3 regions of the Streptomyces sp. NPDC037273 genome follow, and region 2 is predicted to be linked to each of the others. Evidence: predicted binding sites of a transcription regulator. Region 2 holds the regulator's gene; each other region holds the start of a gene.
What was found. The regulator HrcA, encoded in region 2, represses chaperone genes, less so after heat shock. The targets are predictions, from matches to a motif close to TTNGCACTCNGNNNNNCNGAGTGCNAA.
Positions count from the first base shown of each region.

Region 1 (4,020 bases), on a different contig from region 2:
TTCCCAGTACGCCGAGCGGACGACCGGCGGCGGGCCGACCGCCACTTCGTTCCCATCGCCGATGATCACGATGCCCGTGTCGTTCGCCACGTCGATTCCCCGCTCCATGCCCCCATGCTGCCAGGGCATCCGCGGCCGCCGGACCTAGACTGAAAGGGTTCCCACCGCGGTCGGGAGGCGCCATGACTTTCGTACAAATCATCGACTGCAAGACGAGCAGGGTCGACGATCTGAACCGGCTCATGGATCAGTGGGTCGAGCAGACCGAGGGCAAGAGGACGGCGACGCACAGCATCGTCGGCAGGGACCGCTCGGACGCCTCGCATGTCGTGGAGATCGTGGAGTTCCCTTCGTACGACGTGGCCATGCGGAATTCGCAGCTGCCCGAGACGGACCGGATCTTCCGGGAGATGGTCGCGCTCTGTGACGAGATGCCGACGTTCACGGATCTGGATGTCGTACGGGACGAGGCCCTGTACAAGCGCAACGCGCGGAGGTTCTTCGAGCTGATCGCGGACGAGCCGGAGCTCGCGCTGCTCGACGAGGTGCTGACCGAGGGGTACCACGACCACGATCCGGCCAACGAGCAGGACGTCATCGGCATGGACGCCGTCCGGAGCGAGGTGGACATGTGGCGCGCCGGCTTCGACTTCGCGTTCACCGTCGAGGACCAGATCGCCGAGGGCGACCGGGTCTGCACCCGCTGGACCTGGAAGGGCACCAACAACGGCGACTTCATGGGCAACGCGGCGACCGGCATGGAGGTGACCATGAGCGGCACGGTCGTCCACCGCTTCCGGGACGACGGGAAGATCGTCGAGGGCTGGTGGCAGTACGACCTGCTGGGGCTCATGGCGCAGCTGGGGGTCATCGGCGACTAGCCGGAGAACAGCCGAGGCCCGGTGCTCCCGCGACGGGAGCACCGGGCCTCGGTGATCAGCTACTCAGAGCCTCAGTGGGAGTGGCCGTGACCGTGGCCGTGGCCGTGGCCGTGGTCCGCCGGCTCCTCTTCCTTCTTCTCCACCACGAGGGTCTCGGTGGTGAGGAGGAGGGAGGCGATCGAGGCGGCGTTCTCCAGGGCGGAGCGCGTCACCTTCACCGGGTCGATGACGCCGGCCTTGACCAGGTCGCCGTACTCGCCGGTGGCGGCGTTGAAGCCCTGGCCCTTGTCGAGCTCCGCCACCTTGGAGGTGATGACGTAGCCCTCGAGGCCGGCGTTCTCGGCGATCCAGCGCAGCGGCTCGACGGCGGCGCGGCGGACGACCGCGACACCCGTGGCCTCGTCGCCGGTCTTGTCGAGGTTGCCCTCGAGGACCTTGACGGCGTGGACGAGCGCGGAGCCACCACCGGAGACGATGCCCTCCTCGACCGCGGCGCGGGTCGCGGAGATGGCGTCCTCCAGACGGTGCTTCTTCTCCTTGAGCTCGACCTCGGTCGCGGCGCCGACCTTGATCACGCAGACGCCGCCGGCGAGCTTCGCGAGGCGCTCCTGGAGCTTCTCGCGGTCCCAGTCGGAGTCCGTGGACTCGATCTCGGCCTTGATCTGGCCGACGCGACCGGCGATGTCCTCGGCGTTGCCGCCACCGTCGACGATGGTGGTGGAGTCCTTGGTGATGGTCACGCGGCGGGCGGTGCCCAGCACGTCGAGACCGGCCTGGTCGAGCTTGAGGCCGACCTCCTCGGCGATGACCGTGGCACCGGTGAGGGTGGCCATGTCGCCGAGCATCGCCTTGCGGCGGTCACCGAAGCCGGGGGCCTTGACGGCCACGGCGTTGAAGGTGCCACGGATCTTGTTGACGACGAGGGTGGAGAGCGCCTCGCCCTCGACGTCCTCGGCGATGATCAGGAGCGGCTTGCTGGCGCCGGCCTGGATGACCTTCTCCAGGATGGGCAGCAGGTCCTGGATCGAGGAGATCTTGCCCTGGTTGATCAGGATGTACGGGTCGTCGAGGACGGCCTCCATACGCTCCTGGTCGGTGACCATGTACGGGGACAGGTAGCCCTTGTCGAAGGCCATGCCCTCGGTGAAGTCGAGCTCCAGGCCGAAGGTGTTGGACTCCTCGACGGTGATGACACCGTCCTTGCCGACCTTGTCCATCGCCTCGGCGATGAGCTCGCCGACCTGCTGGTCCTGCGCGGAGAGCGCGGCGACGGCGGCGATGTCGGACTTGTCCTCGATCGGGCGCGCGGTGGCGAGCAGCTCGTCGGAGACGGCCTTGACGGCGGCGTCGATGCCCTTCTTCAGGGCGGCCGGGGAGGCGCCGGCGGCGACGTTGCGCAGACCCTCGCGGACCAGGGCCTGGGCGAGCACGGTGGCGGTGGTGGTGCCGTCACCCGCGATGTCGTTGGTCTTGGTCGCCACCTCCTTCACCAGCTGGGCGCCGAGGTTCTCGTACGGGTCCTCGATCTCGACCTCGCGGGCGATCGTGACACCGTCGTTGGTGATGGTGGGCGCGCCGAACTTCTTGTCGATGACGACGTTGCGGCCCTTGGGGCCGATCGTCACCTTCACGGTGTCGGCAAGCTTGTTGACGCCGCGCTCAAGGGCGCGACGGGCGTCCTCGTCGAACTTCAGGATCTTCGCCATGGGAGCGATTCAGCCCTCTCGGATGTCGAAAAACTGGTGAAACCGAACTGCGCCCCGGACGCCCGGTGCGGGGTCAGGGGCGCAGCTCGAAGCATCTGCTTCAGGTACTTCGGTACTTCGGAGAATTACTTCTCGACGATCGCGAGCACGTCGCGAGCCGAGAGGACGAGGTACTCCTCGCCGTTGTACTTCACCTCGGTGCCGCCGTACTTGCTGTACAGCACGATGTCGCCGGTCTGGACGTCGAGCGGCAGACGCTCGCCGTTCTCGAAGCGGCCCGGGCCCACGGCCAGGACGACGCCCTCCTGGGGCTTCTCCTTGGCGGTGTCCGGAATGACCAGGCCAGAGGCGGTGGTCTGCTCGGCGTCGAGCGGCTGGACCACAATGCGGTCCTCGAGCGGCTTGATGGCAACCTTGGAGCTGGTGGTCGTCACGATCCGACCTCCCCCTTCGGAGATCTCACGGGGCTAACTGTCTGAGGTGGCGACCAGGTGGATCCGTCGTCGCGGGTGCCGGACCTGCCTGTCGCGCTTGGCACTCTCCAGTGGGGAGTGCCAGAGCCGAGACTATGACCGCGATTAGCACTCGGTCAAGCGGAGTGCCAATTCCTCGCTCCGTGGCGTGACGGGGAGCGCGCCGGAGGCCGTGCCGGAGCCCGCGCCGGGAAGCGCCTCGGGAGGGGCGCCGGGCGCCTTCGCGTCCCCGCAGTCCCCGGCCCGGACCTCCGCGCCCGCCTCCGCCCGTGCCTCCGCCCCCGCCTCCGGCGCCGCCGGCCGCGGGCTCACCCGTTCCGCGGCCTTGCGGCCGAGCCGTTCGATCGGGTCGACGGAGGAGGCGCAGGCCGGCAGGGCGAGGAGCGCGCCGGTCACGGCCAGAGCGGCGGCCAGGCGCCGTGACCGCGTTCTCACACGTAGTCCTCGAGCTTCGCGACGGCGTACCCCTTCGACGTGATCACGTTCATCACCCGGCGGATCATGTCCGGCATCGTGCCCTTCCAGTCCTCCTTGCCGCGGAAATGGGTGAGGACGATGTCGCCGGGGTGGAGGTCCCGGTCCCATTCGCGCCACTCCATGTGGTCGGGGAAGGCTTCGGAGGCCCAGAGCGGGACGGCCTTGACGCCGCAGGACTTGGCGGCGCGCAGGGTGTCCTCGTTGTAGTTGCCGTAGGGCGGGCGGAAGAGCGGGGGCCGTTTGCCGAAGCGCTTCTCGATGACGTCCTGCATGCCGCAGATCTCGCGCTTCTGCTGCCCGTAGGAGAGTCCGGGCAGGTAGCGGTGGTTGAGGGTGTGGTTGTGCAGGGAGACGCCGGTCTTCTGCGACTTCTGCATCCTGGCGAAGTAGCCGTAGTCGTCCTTGACGACGTAGTCGCTCAGGAAGGCGCTGAAGGGGAGCTTCAGGTCGCGCATCATCCGCAGCAGGTCGGGGTCCTTCTCG
Region 1 is NZ_JBVJVO010000012.1:82,982-87,001, forward strand. Features, by position in the region: gene ACZ7G1_RS27890 (hypothetical protein) at 1-108, opposite strand, end outside; gene ACZ7G1_RS27895 (ester cyclase) at 183-881, shown strand; gene groL (chaperonin GroEL) at 953-2,587, opposite strand; gene groES (co-chaperone GroES) at 2,713-3,021, opposite strand; gene ACZ7G1_RS27910 (hypothetical protein) at 3,166-3,495, opposite strand; gene ACZ7G1_RS27915 (polysaccharide deacetylase family protein) at 3,492-4,020, opposite strand, start outside.
Region 1: the regulator HrcA is predicted to act here: its motif matches at 3,119-3,145, upstream of groES (co-chaperone GroES).

Region 2 (4,020 bases):
CGTTGGCGGTTCATGATCTTCCGATCGGGTGGCGGCGCGCGGCCGGGAGAGGCGTGACCTGGCGGCCACTCCCCGGCGGTGCTCGTTCGAAGGCGGGCGATGTGATGCCGCCACGCTGGCACGGCCGCCTCCGTCCCGGCACGGGTCCCGTGTCCCGGGATGCCCGTGCGGGGGCGGGCCGGGACGTCCCAGGACGGCGCAGACGGGGGCCCTGCCCCCTACGGCGCCGTCACGAAGTCGATCAGTTCCTCCACCCGGCCCAGGAGCTGCGGTTCCAGGTCCTTGTAGGACGTGACGCGCTTGAGGATGGCCTGCCAGATGGCGCCGGTGTTGTCGGAGGGCCAGCCGAGGGTGCGGCAGACGCCGGTTTTCCAGTCCTGGCCGCGGGGGACGGCGGGCCAGGCGGGGATACCGAGGGAGGAGGGCTTCACGGCCTCCCAGATGTCGATGTAGGGGTGACCGACGACGAGGACGTGCGGGGAGGTCACCTGGGCGGCGATGCGGGATTCCTTGGAGCCGGGGACGAGGTGGTCGACGAGGACGCCGAGGCGGGCGTCGGCGGCGGGGGCGAAGTCGGCGACGATCGACGGGAGGTCGTCGACGCCCTCCAGGTACTCGACGACGACGCCCTCGATGCGGAGGTCGTCGCCCCAGACGCGCTCGACAAGTTCGGCGTCGTGGCGGCCCTCGACGTAGATGCGGCCGGCGCGGGCCACGCGGGCGCGGGCACCGGGTACGGCGATCGAGCCGGAGGCCGTACGGGTGGGGCGGACGGGGGCGCCCGCGGCCGGCCGGACGAGGGTGACGACCCTGCCCTCCAGGAGGAAGCCGCGCGGCTCAAGCGGGAAGACCCGGTGCTTGCCGAAGCGGTCCTCCAGGGTCACGGTGCCCGCCTCGCAGCGGATCACCGCGCCGCAGAAGCCCGTCGTGACCTCCTCGACGACGAGGTCGGGGTCCGCCGGGACCTCCGGGACGGGCTTCGGCTTCTTCCAAGAAGGCGTCAGGTCCGGGTCGTAGCTGCGCATTTGGGCGACGCTACGACACCTGGAAGCGCCGTGCCAGTTCATCGCGCTGTGCCCGGACGAACGTGGCGTCCACGACCGCGCCGTGGCCCGGCACGTACGCCGCCTCCTCGCCGCCCAGGGAGAGGAGACGGTCCAGGGCGTCGGGCCAGCGGGAGGGGATGGCGTCGGGGCCGGCCTGGGGCTCGCCGGACTCCTCGACGAGGTCGCCGCAGAAGACGACCTCGCGGGAGCCGGGGACGCAGACGGCGAGGTCGTGGCCGGTGTGCCCCGGGCCGACGTTGGCGAGGAGGACCTGGCGTCGGCCCAGGTCGAGGGTCCATTCGCCGGAGACGACGTGGCGGGGGGCGACGAGGACGTCCGCGGCCTCCGCGGCGGCCGTGGCGTCGAGGCCCTGGCCCACCGCGTCCTCGCGGAGCGCCTCGCGTTCGCGCGGCAGGGAGAGGAGCTCGTCCGAGCCGACGGCGCCGAAGACCTCGGCGCCGGCGAAGACGGCCGTGCCGAAGACGTGGTCGAAGTGGGGGTGGCCGAGTGCGATGTGCGTCACCTTGCGGCCGCCCGTGAGCCGCGCCACCTGTTCGCGGAGCTCCGCTCCCTCGGTGAGCGAGGACCCCGTGTCGTACATCAGGATCCCCCGCTCGCCCACGACGAGGCCCACCGTGGCGTCCCAGCCCGGGAGTCGGCGCCGGCCGACTCCGTCCGCGAGACGCTCCCAGCCGTACGCTTCCCAATCGATGTCCATGGGGCGACGCTAACCGTCGGGCGGCCCTCCTCCTTGCCAGGAGCGTTGCCCGCCGCCGTACACTAGCCGGGGGATTGCTGGCACTCAGACAGGGTGAGTGCCAAAAGCGGAGCAACCGGAACGACGACAGCTGGAGGTGCGCACGATGCTCAGCGAACGCAGACTCGAGGTGCTGCGCGCCATCGTCCAGGACTACGTCGGGACGGAGGAGCCCGTCGGCTCCAAGGCGCTCACCGAGCGGCACAAGCTCGGAGTCTCGCCCGCCACCGTGCGCAACGACATGGCGGTCCTGGAGGAGGAGGGGTACATCGCCCAGCCTCACACCAGTGCCGGGCGCATCCCGACCGACAAGGGCTACCGCCTCTTCGTCGACCGGCTCGCCGGCGTCAAGCCGCTGTCGACGCCCGAGCGGCGCGCCATCCACAACTTCCTCGACGGCGCGGTGGACCTGGACGACGTCGTCGGCCGTACGGTCCGGCTGCTCGCCCAGCTGACCCGTCAGGTCGCCGTCGTCCAGTACCCCTCGCTGACCCGTTCGACCGTCCGGCACGTGGAGCTGCTCTCGCTGGCCCCGGCCCGCCTGATGCTCGTCCTCATCACGGACACCGGCCGGGTCGAGCAGCGGGTCGTGGACTGTCCCGCGCCCTTCGGCGAGGCCTCGCTGGCCGACCTGCGGGCCCGGCTCAACAGCCGGGTCGTCGGCCGCCGGTTCGCCGACGTGCCGCAGCTGGTGCAGGACCTCCCCGAGTCCTTCGAGGAGATCGAGGACCGCGCCACGGTCTCCACCGTGCTCGCGACCCTCCTCGAAACGCTCGTGGAGGAGCACGAGGAGCGGCTGATGATCGGCGGCACCGCCAATCTCACCCGCTTCGGACACGACTTCCCCCTGATGATCAGGCCCGTCCTGGAAGCCCTGGAGGAGCAGGTCGTGCTCCTCAAGCTGCTCGGCGAGGCCAAGGAATCGGGCATGACCGTACGGATCGGGCACGAGAACGCCCACGAGGGGCTGAGCTCCACGTCCGTCGTCTCGGTCGGCTACGGTTCGGGCGGCGAGGCAGTCGCCAAACTCGGCGTGGTCGGACCGACCCGCATGGACTACCCCGGAACGATGGGAGCGGTACGCGCAGTGGCACGTTACGTCGGACAGATCCTGGCGGAGTCGTAAGTGGCCACGGACTACTACGCCGTGCTCGGCGTGCGCCGCGACGCGTCCCAGGACGAGATCAAGAAGGCTTTCCGGAGGCTCGCCCGCGAGCTGCACCCGGACGTCAATCCCGATCCGAAGACGCAGGAACGCTTCAAGGAGATCAACGCCGCCTACGAGGTCCTCTCGGACCCGCAGAAGAAGCAGGTCTACGACCTGGGCGGCGACCCGCTCTCGGCCTCCGGCGGAGGCGGCGCGGGCGGCTTCGGAGCCGGTGGCTTCGGCAACTTCTCCGACATCATGGACGCCTTCTTCGGTACGGCTTCGCAGCGCGGTCCGCGCTCGCGGACCCGCCGCGGCCAGGACGCCATGATCCGCCTGGAGATCGACCTCAACGAGGCCGCCTTCGGCACCACCAAGGACATCCAGGTCGACACGGCCGTCGTCTGCACGACCTGCTCCGGCGAGGGCGCCGCGCCCGGCACCTCCGCGCAGACCTGCGACATGTGCCGAGGCCGCGGTGAGGTCTCCCAGGTCACCCGGTCCTTCCTCGGCCAGGTCATGACCTCCCGGCCCTGCCCCCAGTGCCAGGGCTTCGGCACCGTCGTCCCGACCCCGTGCCCCGAGTGCGCGGGCGACGGCCGGGTCCGCTCCCGCCGCACGCTCACGGTCAAGATCCCGGCCGGTGTCGACAACGGCACCCGCATCCAGCTCGCGGGCGAGGGCGAGGTCGGCCCCGGCGGCGGCCCCGCCGGCGACCTGTACGTCGAGATCCACGAGATCCCGCACGACACCTTCCAGCGGCGCGGCGACGACCTGCACTGCACGGTCACCATCCCGATGACGGCAGCCGCGCTCGGCACCAAGGTGCAGCTGCAGACCCTCGACGGCCTCGAGGAGATCGACATCCGTCCGGGCACGCAGTCCGGCCAGTCGATCCCGCTCCACGGCCGCGGCGTCACGCACCTGCGCGGCAACGGCCGGGGCGACCTCGTCGTCCACGTCGAGGTCCAGACCCCCGGCAAGCTCGACGCCGAGCAGGAGCGCCTGCTCCGCGAGCTCGCCAAGCTCCGCGGCGAGGAACGGCCCACCGGCCAGTTCCAGCCCGGACA
Region 2 is NZ_JBVJVO010000007.1:147,207-151,226, reverse strand. Features, by position in the region: gene ACZ7G1_RS20375 (peptidoglycan-binding domain-containing protein) at 1-14, opposite strand, end outside; gene ACZ7G1_RS20370 (DUF3097 domain-containing protein) at 219-1,025, opposite strand; gene ACZ7G1_RS20365 (MBL fold metallo-hydrolase) at 1,036-1,764, opposite strand; gene hrcA (heat-inducible transcriptional repressor HrcA) at 1,910-2,929, shown strand; gene dnaJ (molecular chaperone DnaJ) at 2,930-4,020, shown strand, end outside.

Region 3 (4,020 bases), on a different contig from region 2:
TCGAGCAGGGTCTGGAGACGGCCACCCCGGCCGGCGCGGGCGTCTCGATCATCCCGGCCGTCGCCGGCGGCTGCTGACGCCTATCGCGTCCCGTCTTTCTCGAATTGCCCCTTCCGCGCCTATAAGCGGAAGGGGCAATTCTGCATGGTTGAGCGGGGTAGAGTTGGGGAAGTCCCCTCCGCTGCTCATGCCGGACGCATATGAGAAAGCGTCTTCGCGCGACAAGAAGCAGCCAAAGTGCCTGCGCGTTGTGTACGTTGTGCGCCTTTTGCCGGGCCCGACTTGCCCCGTCATCCAGGGGATTCTCCCCAATTCCCCTTTCCGTCGCGCCGAGAATTCTCGCTCGAATGACCTGTTGCAGAGGGCAGTTGGGCAGATACATTCAGCGGCGGTCGACGCGTTCCGGCGCAGGGTCTGACCCGGGTCCGCGAAGTGCGGTCCCGCGCAAGGGCCAGTAATAGGGGAGTTAGGCATGGCTCAGGGCACCGTCAAGTGGTTCAACGCGGAGAAGGGCTACGGCTTCATCGCGGTCGACGGTGGTGCGGATGTTTTCGTCCACTACAGCGCGATCCAGATGGATGGCTACCGCAGCCTCGAAGAGGGACAGCGAGTCGAGTTCGAGATCTCGCAGGGCCAGAAGGGTCCGCAGGCGGACATGGTCAAGCTCGCCGTCTGAGCGCGGCGCGATCGGCCACCGACGCAACGCCGTCGAGGGGTCCGCATCCCTGAGGGGATGCGGACCCCTCGCGCGTTCCCGGAAGGTTCACCAGGGGTTCGGCGGGCTTGGCGTGGAGGTGCCCGAAACCCGAGAGTCGCTTGCACTCTCCTAGGGCGAGTGCTAATCATTGGCGTTAGCACTCGGAAGGTGAGAGTGCTTACGAGGATCGGGCAGATGAGGCCCGCGGCCAGGTGGGGCAAGGAACCGCCGGGCACGCAGGCCGTCCGTCGCGGGCATCGGCGCGGTCCTGGAGCGTTATCCACCCCATGTCCGGGAGGACCACTTCACATGGCCAAGATCATCGCGTTCGACGAGGAGGCCCGGCGCGGTCTCGAGCGCGGCATGAACCAGCTCGCTGACGCCGTCAAGGTCACCCTCGGCCCCAAGGGCCGCAACGTCGTCCTCGAGAAGAAGTGGGGCGCCCCCACGATCACCAACGATGGTGTCTCCATCGCCAAGGAGATCGAGCTCGAGGACCCGTACGAGAAGATCGGCGCCGAGCTGGTCAAGGAAGTCGCCAAGAAGACGGACGACGTCGCCGGCGACGGTACGACCACCGCCACCGTCCTCGCCCAGGCGCTCGTCCGCGAGGGCCTGCGCAACGTGGCCGCCGGTGCCAACCCGATGGCCCTCAAGCGCGGTATCGAGAAGGCCGTCGAGGCCGTCTCCGGCGCCCTGCTCGAGCAGGCAAAGGATGTCGAGACCAAGGAGCAGATCGCTTCCACGGCCTCCATCTCCGCCGCCGACACCCAGATCGGCGAGCTCATCGCCGAGGCGATGGACAAGGTCGGCAAGGAAGGCGTCATCACCGTCGAGGAGTCCCAGACCTTCGGTCTGGAGCTGGAGCTCACCGAGGGTATGCGCTTCGACAAGGGCTACATCTCGGCGTACTTCGCCACCGACATGGAGCGCATGGAGGCGTCGCTCGACGACCCCTACCTCCTGATCGTCAACTCCAAGATCTCCTCCGTGAAGGACCTCCTTCCGCTCCTGGAGAAGGTCATGCAGTCGGGCAAGCCGCTGCTGATCATCGCCGAGGACGTCGAGGGCGAGGCCCTGTCGACCCTGGTCGTCAACAAGATCCGCGGCACCTTCAAGTCCGTCGCGGTCAAGGCCCCGGGCTTCGGCGACCGTCGCAAGGCCATGCTGAACGACATCGCCATCCTCACCGGCGGCACGGTCATCTCCGAGGAGGTCGGCCTCAAGCTGGAGAACGCGGGCCTCGACCTGCTGGGCCGCGCCCGCAAGGTCGTCATCACCAAGGACGAGACCACCATCGTCGACGGTGCCGGTGACAGCGAGCAGGTCGCCGGTCGCGTGAACCAGATCCGCGCCGAGATCGAGAACTCCGACTCGGACTACGACCGCGAGAAGCTCCAGGAGCGCCTCGCGAAGCTGGCCGGCGGCGTGGCCGTCATCAAGGCCGGTGCCGCGACCGAGGTCGAGCTCAAGGAGCGCAAGCACCGCATCGAGGACGCCGTTCGCAACGCGAAGGCGGCCGTCGAGGAGGGCATCGTCGCCGGCGGTGGCGTCGCCCTGCTCCAGGCGTCGAACGTCTTCGAGAAGCTCGAGGGCGACCTCTCGGGCGACGAGGCCACGGGCGCGCAGATCGTGAAGCTGGCCCTCGAGGCTCCGCTGAAGCAGATCGCCGTCAACGCCGGTCTCGAGGGTGGCGTCGTGGCGGAGAAGGTCCGCAACCTGCCCGTCGGCCACGGCCTGAACGCCGCGACCAACGAGTACGTCGACCTCATCGCCGAGGGCATCATCGACCCGGCGAAGGTCACGCGCTCCGCGCTGCAGAACGCCGCGTCGATCGCCGCGCTGTTCCTCACCACCGAGGCCGTCATCGCCGACAAGCCGGAGAAGGCGTCCGCGCCGGCCGGCGGCGGCATGCCGGGCGGTGACATGGACTTCTGATCCTCCGGGATCGGTGGTTCATCGCTGAACGCGACCGAGGGCGGCACTCCCATCAGGGGGTGCCGCCCTCGGGCGTTCGGCGGATGCTGGAAGAGGCGGTCACGGCAGAGGGCCGCGGGGCGGAGCCGTACGGAAGGGGCCGCGACCATGGTCACGCTGCTGACGACACCGGCCGACCGGGAGCTGGTCATCACCCGCACCTTCGACGCGCCGCCCGCCCTGGTCTGGGAGGCCTGGACGGACCCCGAGCACGTACGGGAGTGGTACGGGGCCGAGGTCCTGACCACGACGGTCGTCGACATCGACCTGCGCCCCGGCGGCGCCTGGCGGTGGGGGCAGACCGCGCCCGACGGCCAGGAGATCGTCTTCTCCGGCGTGTACGAGGACGTCGTCCCGGTCGAGCGGCTCGACTACACGGAGGCCTTCGAGCAGATGCCGGACGCCGAGCCGGTCCGCGTCACCCTCGCCTTCGACGCCACCCCCGACGGCGGCACCGCCCTGACCAGCACCTCCTTCTGGCCCTCCAACGACACCCGCGACCAGGCCCTGGCCGCCGGCATGGAGGCGGGCGTGCGGGAACAGTACGACCGGCTCGCGGAGTACCTGGCCTCGATGTGAGGCCGCTCCTCCGGCGCCGGGCCTGTCAGGCGGCCGCGCGGTGGCCGCGGAAGGTCCGCCGGTAGACGTCCGGCGGGACGCCGAGCGCGTTGTGGAAGTGCCGGCGCAGGGTGGCGGCGGTCCCCATCCCCGTACGCGAGGCGATCAGCTCGACACTGGCGTCGGTCGTCTCCAGGAGCTCCTGCGCCCGGTGGATGCGCTGGGTGTGCAGCCAGCGCAGCGGCGTGGTGCCGGTGGCGGCGGTGAAGCGGCGGGTCAGGTTCCGGGTGCTCATGTTGACCCGGCGCGCCAGGTCGGGCACGGTCAGCGGCTCGTGCAGCCGGGCGCTCGCCCAGTCGAGGAGGTCCGCGAACGCGTGGCCCGTGTCGGCGACGCTCGGCGCGGCGACGTACTGCGCCTGACCGCCCGCCCGGCGGGCCGGCACGAGCAGCCGCCGCGCCAGTTCGGCCGCGACGGCGGCCCCGTGGTCGGCGGTCACGAGGTGCAGGCACAGGTCCATGCCGGCGGCCTTCCCGGCCGAGGTCAGCACGTTCCCGTCCTCGACGTACAGGATGTCCGGGTCGACCTCGACGTGCGGGTAGCGCGCCGCGAGGGCCTCGGTGTGCGCCCAGTGCGTGGTCGCGCGGCGCCCGTCGAGGATCCCGGCCGCCGCCAGGACGAACGCCCCCGTGCACAGCGAGACGAGCCGGGCGCCCCGGTCGTGCGCCGCGCGCAGGGCGGCGAGCAGCTCGGCCGGCGGTTCGGTGTCGACGTCCGTGCAGGCCGGG
Region 3 is NZ_JBVJVO010000014.1:146,419-150,438, forward strand. Features, by position in the region: gene ACZ7G1_RS30425 (MoaD/ThiS family protein) at 1-77, shown strand, start outside; gene ACZ7G1_RS30430 (cold-shock protein) at 473-676, shown strand; gene groL (chaperonin GroEL) at 1,007-2,635, shown strand; gene ACZ7G1_RS30440 (SRPBCC family protein) at 2,783-3,253, shown strand; gene ACZ7G1_RS30445 (helix-turn-helix domain-containing protein) at 3,279-4,020, opposite strand, start outside.
Region 3: the regulator HrcA is predicted to act here: its motif matches at 816-842, upstream of groL (chaperonin GroEL).